One region of the Sinorhizobium numidicum genome, then DNA from elsewhere that is predicted to be linked to it. Evidence: riboswitches for the same ligand, from Rfam matches in the RefSeq annotation. Region 1 holds a riboswitch; the other holds the start of a gene.
What was found. A riboswitch is a leader RNA that binds a small molecule or an ion and turns the genes downstream of it on or off. The one in region 1 is predicted to bind S-adenosylmethionine.
Positions count from the first base shown of each region.

Region 2: another riboswitch for S-adenosylmethionine. It lies ahead of metA (homoserine O-acetyltransferase MetA); the one in region 1 lies ahead of PYH37_RS13645 (O-succinylhomoserine sulfhydrylase).

Region 1 covers NZ_CP120368.1:531,585-535,645, reverse strand. Annotated here, with positions in the region: gene PYH37_RS13660 (transporter substrate-binding domain-containing protein) at 1-496, opposite strand, end outside; tRNA gene PYH37_RS13655 (tRNA-Gly) at 633-707, opposite strand; gene PYH37_RS13650 (2'-deoxycytidine 5'-triphosphate deaminase) at 758-1,855, opposite strand; SAM riboswitch at 1,931-2,009, shown strand; gene PYH37_RS13645 (O-succinylhomoserine sulfhydrylase) at 2,054-3,238, shown strand; gene PYH37_RS13640 (CDP-alcohol phosphatidyltransferase family protein) at 3,288-3,902, opposite strand; gene apaG (Co2+/Mg2+ efflux protein ApaG) at 4,015-4,061, shown strand, end outside.
Region 2 covers NZ_CP120368.1:3,565,049-3,569,109, forward strand. Annotated here, with positions in the region: gene PYH37_RS28310 (hypothetical protein) at 1-72, shown strand, start outside; gene leuD (3-isopropylmalate dehydratase small subunit) at 174-779, shown strand; gene PYH37_RS28320 (RidA family protein) at 786-1,166, shown strand; SAM riboswitch at 1,357-1,434, shown strand; gene metA (homoserine O-acetyltransferase MetA) at 1,494-2,420, shown strand; gene PYH37_RS28330 (aldose epimerase family protein) at 2,657-3,673, shown strand; gene PYH37_RS28335 (DoxX family protein) at 3,787-4,061, opposite strand, start outside.

The sequences.
Region 1 (4,061 bases):
CAATTGGCTTGCCGGCGAGGTCCGCCGGCTTCGCTACCCCCGCTGCACCTTTGACGTTTACGACAAAGCGAGCAGGCAATTGCATGAAGGTTCGGGAAAAGCCGAAGCGCTGCCTGAGCTCCGGCGTTACCGCTATGCCAGCGGCGACCGCCTCGCCTTGGCCCTGTTCGAGCGCCGGCATGAGCTCCGGGTAGGTCACGGCCTGGATCTGGCACTTGGCTTCGATCTCCAACTCCCGGCATATCTCGCGGGCTAAGTCGACATGGAAACCCGAAAGCTTTCCCGACTGGTCGATGAAGTTGAACGGGGGAAAATCGACCGTGGTCAGAAAGCGAAGCCGCGCGAGACCGGTTAGATCAGGCTGGGGGATGCGCTCGCGGGCGTCAAAAAGCAAAGGCAGATCTTTCGGCTCGGCACTCGCAGATCCACCGCCGAGCGAGGCGCAGAGTGCGAGTATTCCGCAAATCTTGAGAAGGATATTGCTGGCGCGCGTCATCATGATCCGGTCAAAGCGCCCGCGGCAGGAACGTCGCGGATTCGGCGTTTTGGGAGATTATCGGCATGAGGGCTGACTGGCTACAGTGCCGTTGTTGAGTCCGCATCTTCCTTGCTGTGGAGTGGGGCCGGAAAAATGGAGCGGGTGATCGGGATCGAACCGACGACATCAAGCTTGGGAAGCTGGCGTTCTACCACTGAACTACACCCGCAACAGAAGCGGAAATTTCCTCAACGGCGGCGATCTGTCAAGCGCTCATGCTCACTCAGCGCGAAAATGCTTCGAAAGCTTGAGGCCCTGCGCCTGATAGTTCGAGCCGAGGTCGAGGCCGTAGAGCCCGTCCGGCCGTTCCATCATGTGTTCGTAAACCAAACGGCCGACGATCTGGCCGTGCTCGAGAATGAACGGCACTTCGTGGCTTCGCACCTCGAGCACGGCGCGGCTGCCGCTGCCGCCGGCCGATGCGTGGCCGAAGCCCGGATCGAAGAACCCGGCATAGTGGACGCGGAACTCCCCCACCAGCGGATCAAACGGGGTCATCTCGGCAGCATAAAGCGGCGGAACATGAACCGCCTCCCGCGAAACGAGAATATAGAATTCGTCGGGATCGAGGATCAGATCGTTCCGGCCGCGGCTATAGAGCGGTTCCCAGAAGTCGAAGACCGCGTGCTGCGCTTTCTTGTCGACATCGACCACCGATGTGTGATGCTTGCCGCGATAACCGATCAGCCCATCCGGACCGGTTCCCTTGAGATCGATCGAAAGCGCGATGCCACCGCCGGAGACATTGGGCCGTTCGCTGGCGACGAGCACATCGCTTTCGTGGAGCGCCAGCAGCTCCTGCTCGGAAAGAAGCGCATGGCCGACGCGGAAACGTATCTGAGAGAGCCGCGAGCCTCGGCGGACGACGATCGGGAAGGTGCGCGGGCTGATCTCCAGATAGAGCGGGCCGCTGTAGCCGGCCGGAATCTTGTCGAACTCCTGCGCCCTGTCGGTGATGACGCGCGTGAAGATGTCGAGGCGACCGGTCGAGCTCTTCGGGTTGGCCGAAGCGGACATGTCCTCCGGCAGTTGGAGGCTCTCCATCAGCGGCACGATGTAGACGCAGCCGGTTTCGAGCACGGCACCTTCGCGAAGATCGATGACGTGCAGTTTCAGCCGGTCGAGCTTGTCGGCGACGAGATGCGCGGGGCCCGGCATGAAACTCGCCCGGACGCGAAACGCCTTGGCGCCGAGACGAAGGTCGAGGCTCGCCGGCTGGATCTGATCGTCATCCAGCGGCCCTTCGCTTTTCAAACGTCCCGTGGCGAACAGTGCGGCAATTGCGCGGTCGGCCAAAATCCCTGTGTTGCGACCCATTCCGATCCTCATTTTCAGTTGCCAGACAAAACCAAACTCCGGGAATTGACGCAAGCACGCGCAGGCAGTATTGGAGCTTTATCCCGTGGTGATTTGGCCGGTCGGCTTGCAGCCACGTTAAACAAGTAGCTAAAAAGGCCGGGGTCTCAAACCGGTCGTTTCGCGGCCGGTTTTTTTGTTTTTGAAAGTGACCGTCTCATGAGCAAGAACTGGCGCCCGGCTACCCAACTCGTCCACGGCGGAACGACCCGCTCCCAATACGGAGAGACTTCCGAGGCGATCTTCCTGACGCAGGGTTTTGTTTACGAAACCTCGGAAGCGGCGGAAGCGCGCTTCAAGGGCGAGACCGAGGGCTTCATCTATGCGCGCTACGGCAGCCCGACGAACGACATGTTCGAGAAGCGCATGTGCATGCTCGAAGGGGCAGAAGATGCGCGCGCCACGGCCTCCGGCATGGCGGCGGTCTCGGCCGCCGTTCTGTGCCAGGTGAAAGCAGGGGATCACATCGTTGCCGCCCGCGCCCTCTTCGGCTCCTGCCGCTGGGTCGTGGAAACGCTAGCGCCCAAATACGGCGTCGAATGCACGCTGGTCGACGGCCGCGATCTGGAAAATTGGGAAAAGGCCGTTCAGCCCAATACCAAGGTCTTCTTCCTCGAAAGCCCGACCAACCCGACGCTCGAGGTGATCGACATCGCCGGCGTGGCCAAGCTCGCCGACCAAGTCGGCGCCAAGCTTGTGGTCGATAATGTCTTCGCCACTCCCCTTTTTCAGAAGCCGCTGGAACTCGGCGCCCACGTCGTCGTCTATTCCGCCACCAAGCACATCGACGGCCAAGGCCGCTGCCTCGGCGGCGTCGTGCTTTCCGACAAGGAATGGATCGACGAAAACCTGCATGATTATTTCCGGCACACGGGTCCGGCCATGTCGCCCTTCAACGCCTGGACGCTGCTCAAGGGCATCGAGACGCTGCCGCTCCGCGTAAAGCAGCAGACCGAGAACGCCCGCCGCATCGCCGACTTCCTCGCTGAGCAGCCGCAGGTCGCCCGTGTCATCTATCCCGGCCGCAAGGACCATCCGCAGGCGGATATCATCGCCAAGCAGATGAGCGGCGGCTCGACGCTGGTCGCCTTCGAGCTCAAGGGCGGCAAGGAGGCAGCCTTCGCCCTTCAGAACGCGCTGGAGATCATTCGCATCTCCAACAATCTCGGCGACTCCAAAAGCCTCATCACGCATCCGGCGACGACGACCCACAAGAATCTCTCCGACGAAGCGCGCGCCGAGCTCGGCATTTCCGCCGGAACTGTACGGTTCTCGGCCGGCATCGAGGACAGCGAAGATCTAGTCGAGGATTTTGCGCGGGCCTTGAGGACCGTAAAAGGCTGATCGGCCGCATCGCAAACAATGAACCGCCCGTGCGAGCGCGGGCGGTTTTTCAGTGCCGGTCGCGAAAGGTCTGGCCCGCGAGAACGACCCGCGACAGAGCCGTATAAAGGCAGAGGAAGGCGAAAATCACCGCCAGCATCGGGAACCAGCCGGGAAAGAGACAGGAGGCTAGAAAGAAGGCAATGGTTTCGGTCGCCTCCGCAAGCCCCGTCGTGAAGTAGAGCGACTTCGCGCCGCGCACCTCGCTCGTCATTGCCCGCTTCTCGGCCATAATGGCATAGGCGAGGAAGCTCGAGCCGTTGACATAGAACGAAAAGAGCAGCAGTCCGCCGGCAAGGCCGTTGGCGCCGGGATCAGCGATGATAAAGGCGAACGGAATGGCGCCATAGAAGACGAAGTCAAGGACGATGTCGAGGAAACCGCCGAAGTCGGTCTTGCGGCTCGCGCGCGCGACCGCTCCATCGAGGCCGTCGCACAGGCGGCTGACGAGGATCAGGACGGCGCCCGCAAGATAGTATTGCCAGGAAATGAGAAAGGCTGCCGCAAGGCCGAGGCAGAGGCCGGAAATCGTTACGGCATCGGCACTTACGCCGCGGTTCGCGAGTGCGATGCCGAGCCGGTTCAGAATGGGTTCCAGCCGCCTGCGCACTGCGCCGTCGAGCATCGTCCTGTGCCTTCCGTGAAATTTGAATGCGATTCGTGTAATCTTGCCGTTATTCTTGACGAAACCTTATTGCTGTAGAATACCCGAACAGATTTGGAACAGGGCATTGCACATGTATCGCGCACTCACTCGCGACATAGAAGTCACGGTAGAGCCGTA
Region 2 (4,061 bases), 740 kb from region 1:
CCGAATTCGGCCGAAGCCAAACGCGAGATACGGATCTGGAACGACGGGCGCGGTACGATCATCGATCTGTGATCGACCTCAGCACGGCCGCACACGCAGATTTTCCTTCATTTCGGCGCAAAACTGCTCTAAACGCTGTCCCAACATTTCCGCTGAAATCGAAGGCCAAAGTCATGGAAAAGTTCGTCAAGCTCACCGGCGTCGCTGCACCCCTGCCCGTCGTCAATATCGACACGGACATGATCATTCCGAAGGATTACCTGAAGACGATCAAGCGCACCGGCCTTGGCAAGGGGCTTTTCGCCGAAGCCCGCTACAACGAGGACGGCTCGCCGAACCCGGATTTCGTTCTCAACAAGCCGGCCTATCAGAACGCCAAGATTCTTGTCGCCGGCGACAATTTCGGCTGCGGCTCTTCGCGCGAACATGCGCCTTGGGCGCTCCTCGATTTCGGCATCCGCTGCGTCATTTCGACTTCGTTCGCCGACATCTTCTACAACAACTGTTTCAAGAACGGCATCCTGCCGATCGTGGTCAGCCAGGCTGACCTCGACAAGCTGATGGACGACGCCAACCGCGGTTCCAACGCCGTGCTGTCGATCGACCTCGAAGCGCAGGAAATCACCGGTCCGGACGGCGGTTCGATCACGTTCGAGATCGACGCCTTCAAGCGCCATTGCCTGCTGAACGGCCTCGACGACATCGGTCTGACGCTGGAGAAGGCAAGCGCCATCGACAGCTTCGAGAAGCAAAACGCCGCATCGCGCCCCTGGGCTTGAGCGCCGATGGCGCGTAAGCTCATCTCTTCTGGCTCCCCTTTCGAGAAGACGGCAGGCTATTCGCGTGCCGTCGTTCAGGGCGACTGGTGCTTTGTCTCCGGTACGACCGGCTATGATTACGCCACCATGGTTATGCCGGAAACGGTCGAGGAACAGGCACGCAACTGCCTGAAGACGATCGAAGGCGCCCTGAGGCAAGCGGGATTCTCGCTTTCAGACGTGGTGCGCAACCACTATTATGTCACCGATGCCGGCTTCGCCGATCGGGTCTTTCCGATCTTCGGCGAAGCCTTCGGAAACATCCGCCCGGCCGCGACGATGATCGTCTGCGATCTGATCCGCCCGGAAATGCTGATCGAAATCGAGGTCACGGCGTTTCGCGGCTAGATCACGATGATTTAGGTCGAATCGAAACCGGGGAGAAGGTCGCGGCAGCGGAATGAGGAGCCGCGCGGGGAACAAACATCGGCTGGTTGGTAAACGATAGCCAGCTAATGACCTGGCTGGCCTCTGATGGCGCCGCACGCCCGAGGCCGTGAATCCTTTTTCGTTGACCGCGCGGCATTGATCGCGCTATCAAACGATCCGTGGTGATTTGGCCGGCCGGCTTGCAGCCACGTTAAAGAAATCGCTAAAGGGCCGAGGAAAAACGGATTTCCGAGGACCGGTCGCGATCATCTCGCCGCCGGTTTTTTTTATTATCGAGTGGACCCCATGCCCATCAAGATACCCGATACACTGCCCGCCTTCGAGACCCTCGTGCATGAAGGCGTGCGGGTGATGACCGAGACCATGGCGATCCGCCAGGATATTCGTCCGCTTCAGATCGGGCTTCTCAATCTCATGCCGAACAAGGTCAAGACCGAGATCCAGATGGCCCGGCTGATCGGCGCCTCGCCGCTGCAGGTCGAATTGTCGCTGGTGCGCATCGGCGGGCACCGCGCTAAGAACACGCCCGAGGATCATCTCCTCGCCTTTTACCAGACCTGGGAAGAGGTGAAAGCCCGCAAGTTCGACGGCTTCATCATCACCGGTGCGCCGGTGGAGACGCTCGAATACGAGGACGTCACCTATTGGGACGAGCTGAAGCGCATCTTCGATTGGACGGCGAGGAACGTCCATTCGACGCTGAACGTCTGCTGGGGTGCGATGGCGGCGATTTACCATTTCCATGGCATTCCAAAATATCCGCTGAAGGAAAAGGCGTTCGGCGTCTACCGTCACCAGAACCTAAAACCCTCGTCGGTCTATCTGAACGGCTTTTCGGATGATTTTGCCGTCCCGGTCTCGCGCTGGACCGAGGTGCGCCGCGCCGATATCGAACATGTGCCGGATCTCGAAATCCTGATGGACTCGAAGGAGATGGGCGTCTGTCTCGTGCACGAAAGAAAGGGAAATCGCCTCTACATGTTCAATCATGTGGAGTACGATTCGACTTCGTTGTCGGACGAATATTTCCGGGATGTGGATGCGGGCGTGCCGATCAAGCTGCCGCACGATTACTTCCCTCATAACGACTCGAGCCTGCCGCCGCAGAACCGCTGGCGCAGCCACGCGCATCTCCTCTTCGGCAACTGGATCAACGAGATGTACCAGACGACGCCTTACGAGCTGGAGAAGATCGGCACCGGAGACCGTTAGACGCAACAATGTTCATCCCTTTTTCCTCGAACAGAGGGCAGCGACGAAGAAATCGTCCCGTTGAATTCACCTGCGGCGCGGCCTTTCGGACGCGCTAGCGCCGCCGCAGAAAAGTATGACTTTCCGGTTGCCGCACCGCTGGAAATGACGCAGGTTGCCGCCGGTTCCAGGAGTTGAGTTGCGGGATGCGGACGAAGCTGCGCATGTTTCCATGATCCCGCGAGAGGGGAGACAAGATGAGCACGGACACGGAAATCTTTGGGCGCCTGCCTTCCGGTGAGCAGGTCCATCGCATCACGCTTAGGGGCAGCGGATTGACGGCGAAGGTGATCACCTGGGGCTCGGTGATCCAGGACCTCAGACTTGAAGGCCACGCGCCGCCACTCGTGCTCGGTTTCGAGGATTTCGACAGTTATCCCGTCCACTCCCCCTACTTCGGCGCCACACCCGGCCGCAACGCCAACCGCATCGGCGGCGGACGCTTCACGCTCGACGGCAAGGCCCATCAGCTCGACCTGAACGAAAAGGGCGTGACGCATCTCCACGGCGGCAGCGATAACATCGCCAAGCGCAACTGGACGATCATCGATCGGGCGGACGACAGCGTCACGCTTCGGATCACTGACCCCGAAGGACGCGCCGGCTATCCCGGCAATTGCACGATCACCTGCACCTACACGCTGAAGCCCGGCGACGTGCTGAGCGTGATCTACGAATCGCAGACCGACGCGCCGACGCTCGCCAATGTCTGTCAGCACAGCTATTTCAATCTCGACGGCGGAGATGACGCGCGCGGCCACGATATCATGATTGCGGCCGACCATTACCTTCCGACGGACGAGCGGCTGATCCCGACCGGCGAAATCCGCGCCGTTGCCGGCACCGCCTTCGATCTCCGCGAAATCACGTCAATGCGGCGGCAGGTGGAAGGGGAGAAAATCGCCTATGATCACAATTTCTGCCTCTCGCCGGAACGGACGCGGAAACGATCCGTGGCGCTGGTGCGCAGCATCAATTCCGGGGTGTCGATGGAGGTGCTGACGACAGAACCCGGCATTCAGCTCTACACCGGCAGCAAACTGGACGTGCCGGTGCCGGGCCTCGACGGCCGTTACTACGCCCCCTTCGCCGGCTTCTGCCTCGAAACCCAGATCTGGCCCGACGCCATCAACCACGTCGGCTTCCCAACGGCCGTGCTGCGCCCAGGCGAAACACTGCGGCAGGAAACAGATTACATCTTCATGAAGAGCTGACCGAGCGCGATTGCACGCCGACAGGGGCGCTTCTTCAGCGCGGGTGAGAAAGACTGTGCGCGGTTTCTCGCAGCGTCCCGCGCTGAATCGATCAACGTGCTATGCGGCGGCTCTCATTGCTGAGCGGTGCGCTTTGCGCCAAGCGCGTTATCGATGCTCCAGGCGCCCGGCCCCGTGAACACGAGGAGCAGGAACACGAAGCAGTAAAGAATGGCTGCGTCTCCACCGTTCAAAGCCGGGAAGAAGCTTTGCGGTGCATGGACCATCCAATAGGCCACCGCCATCTCGCCAGCCAGAAGGAAAGCCACGGGACGGGTGAACAGTCCGAGCAGGATCAGGAGACCGCCGACAAATTCCATGATGCCGCCGATCCCCGACACGGAGAAGA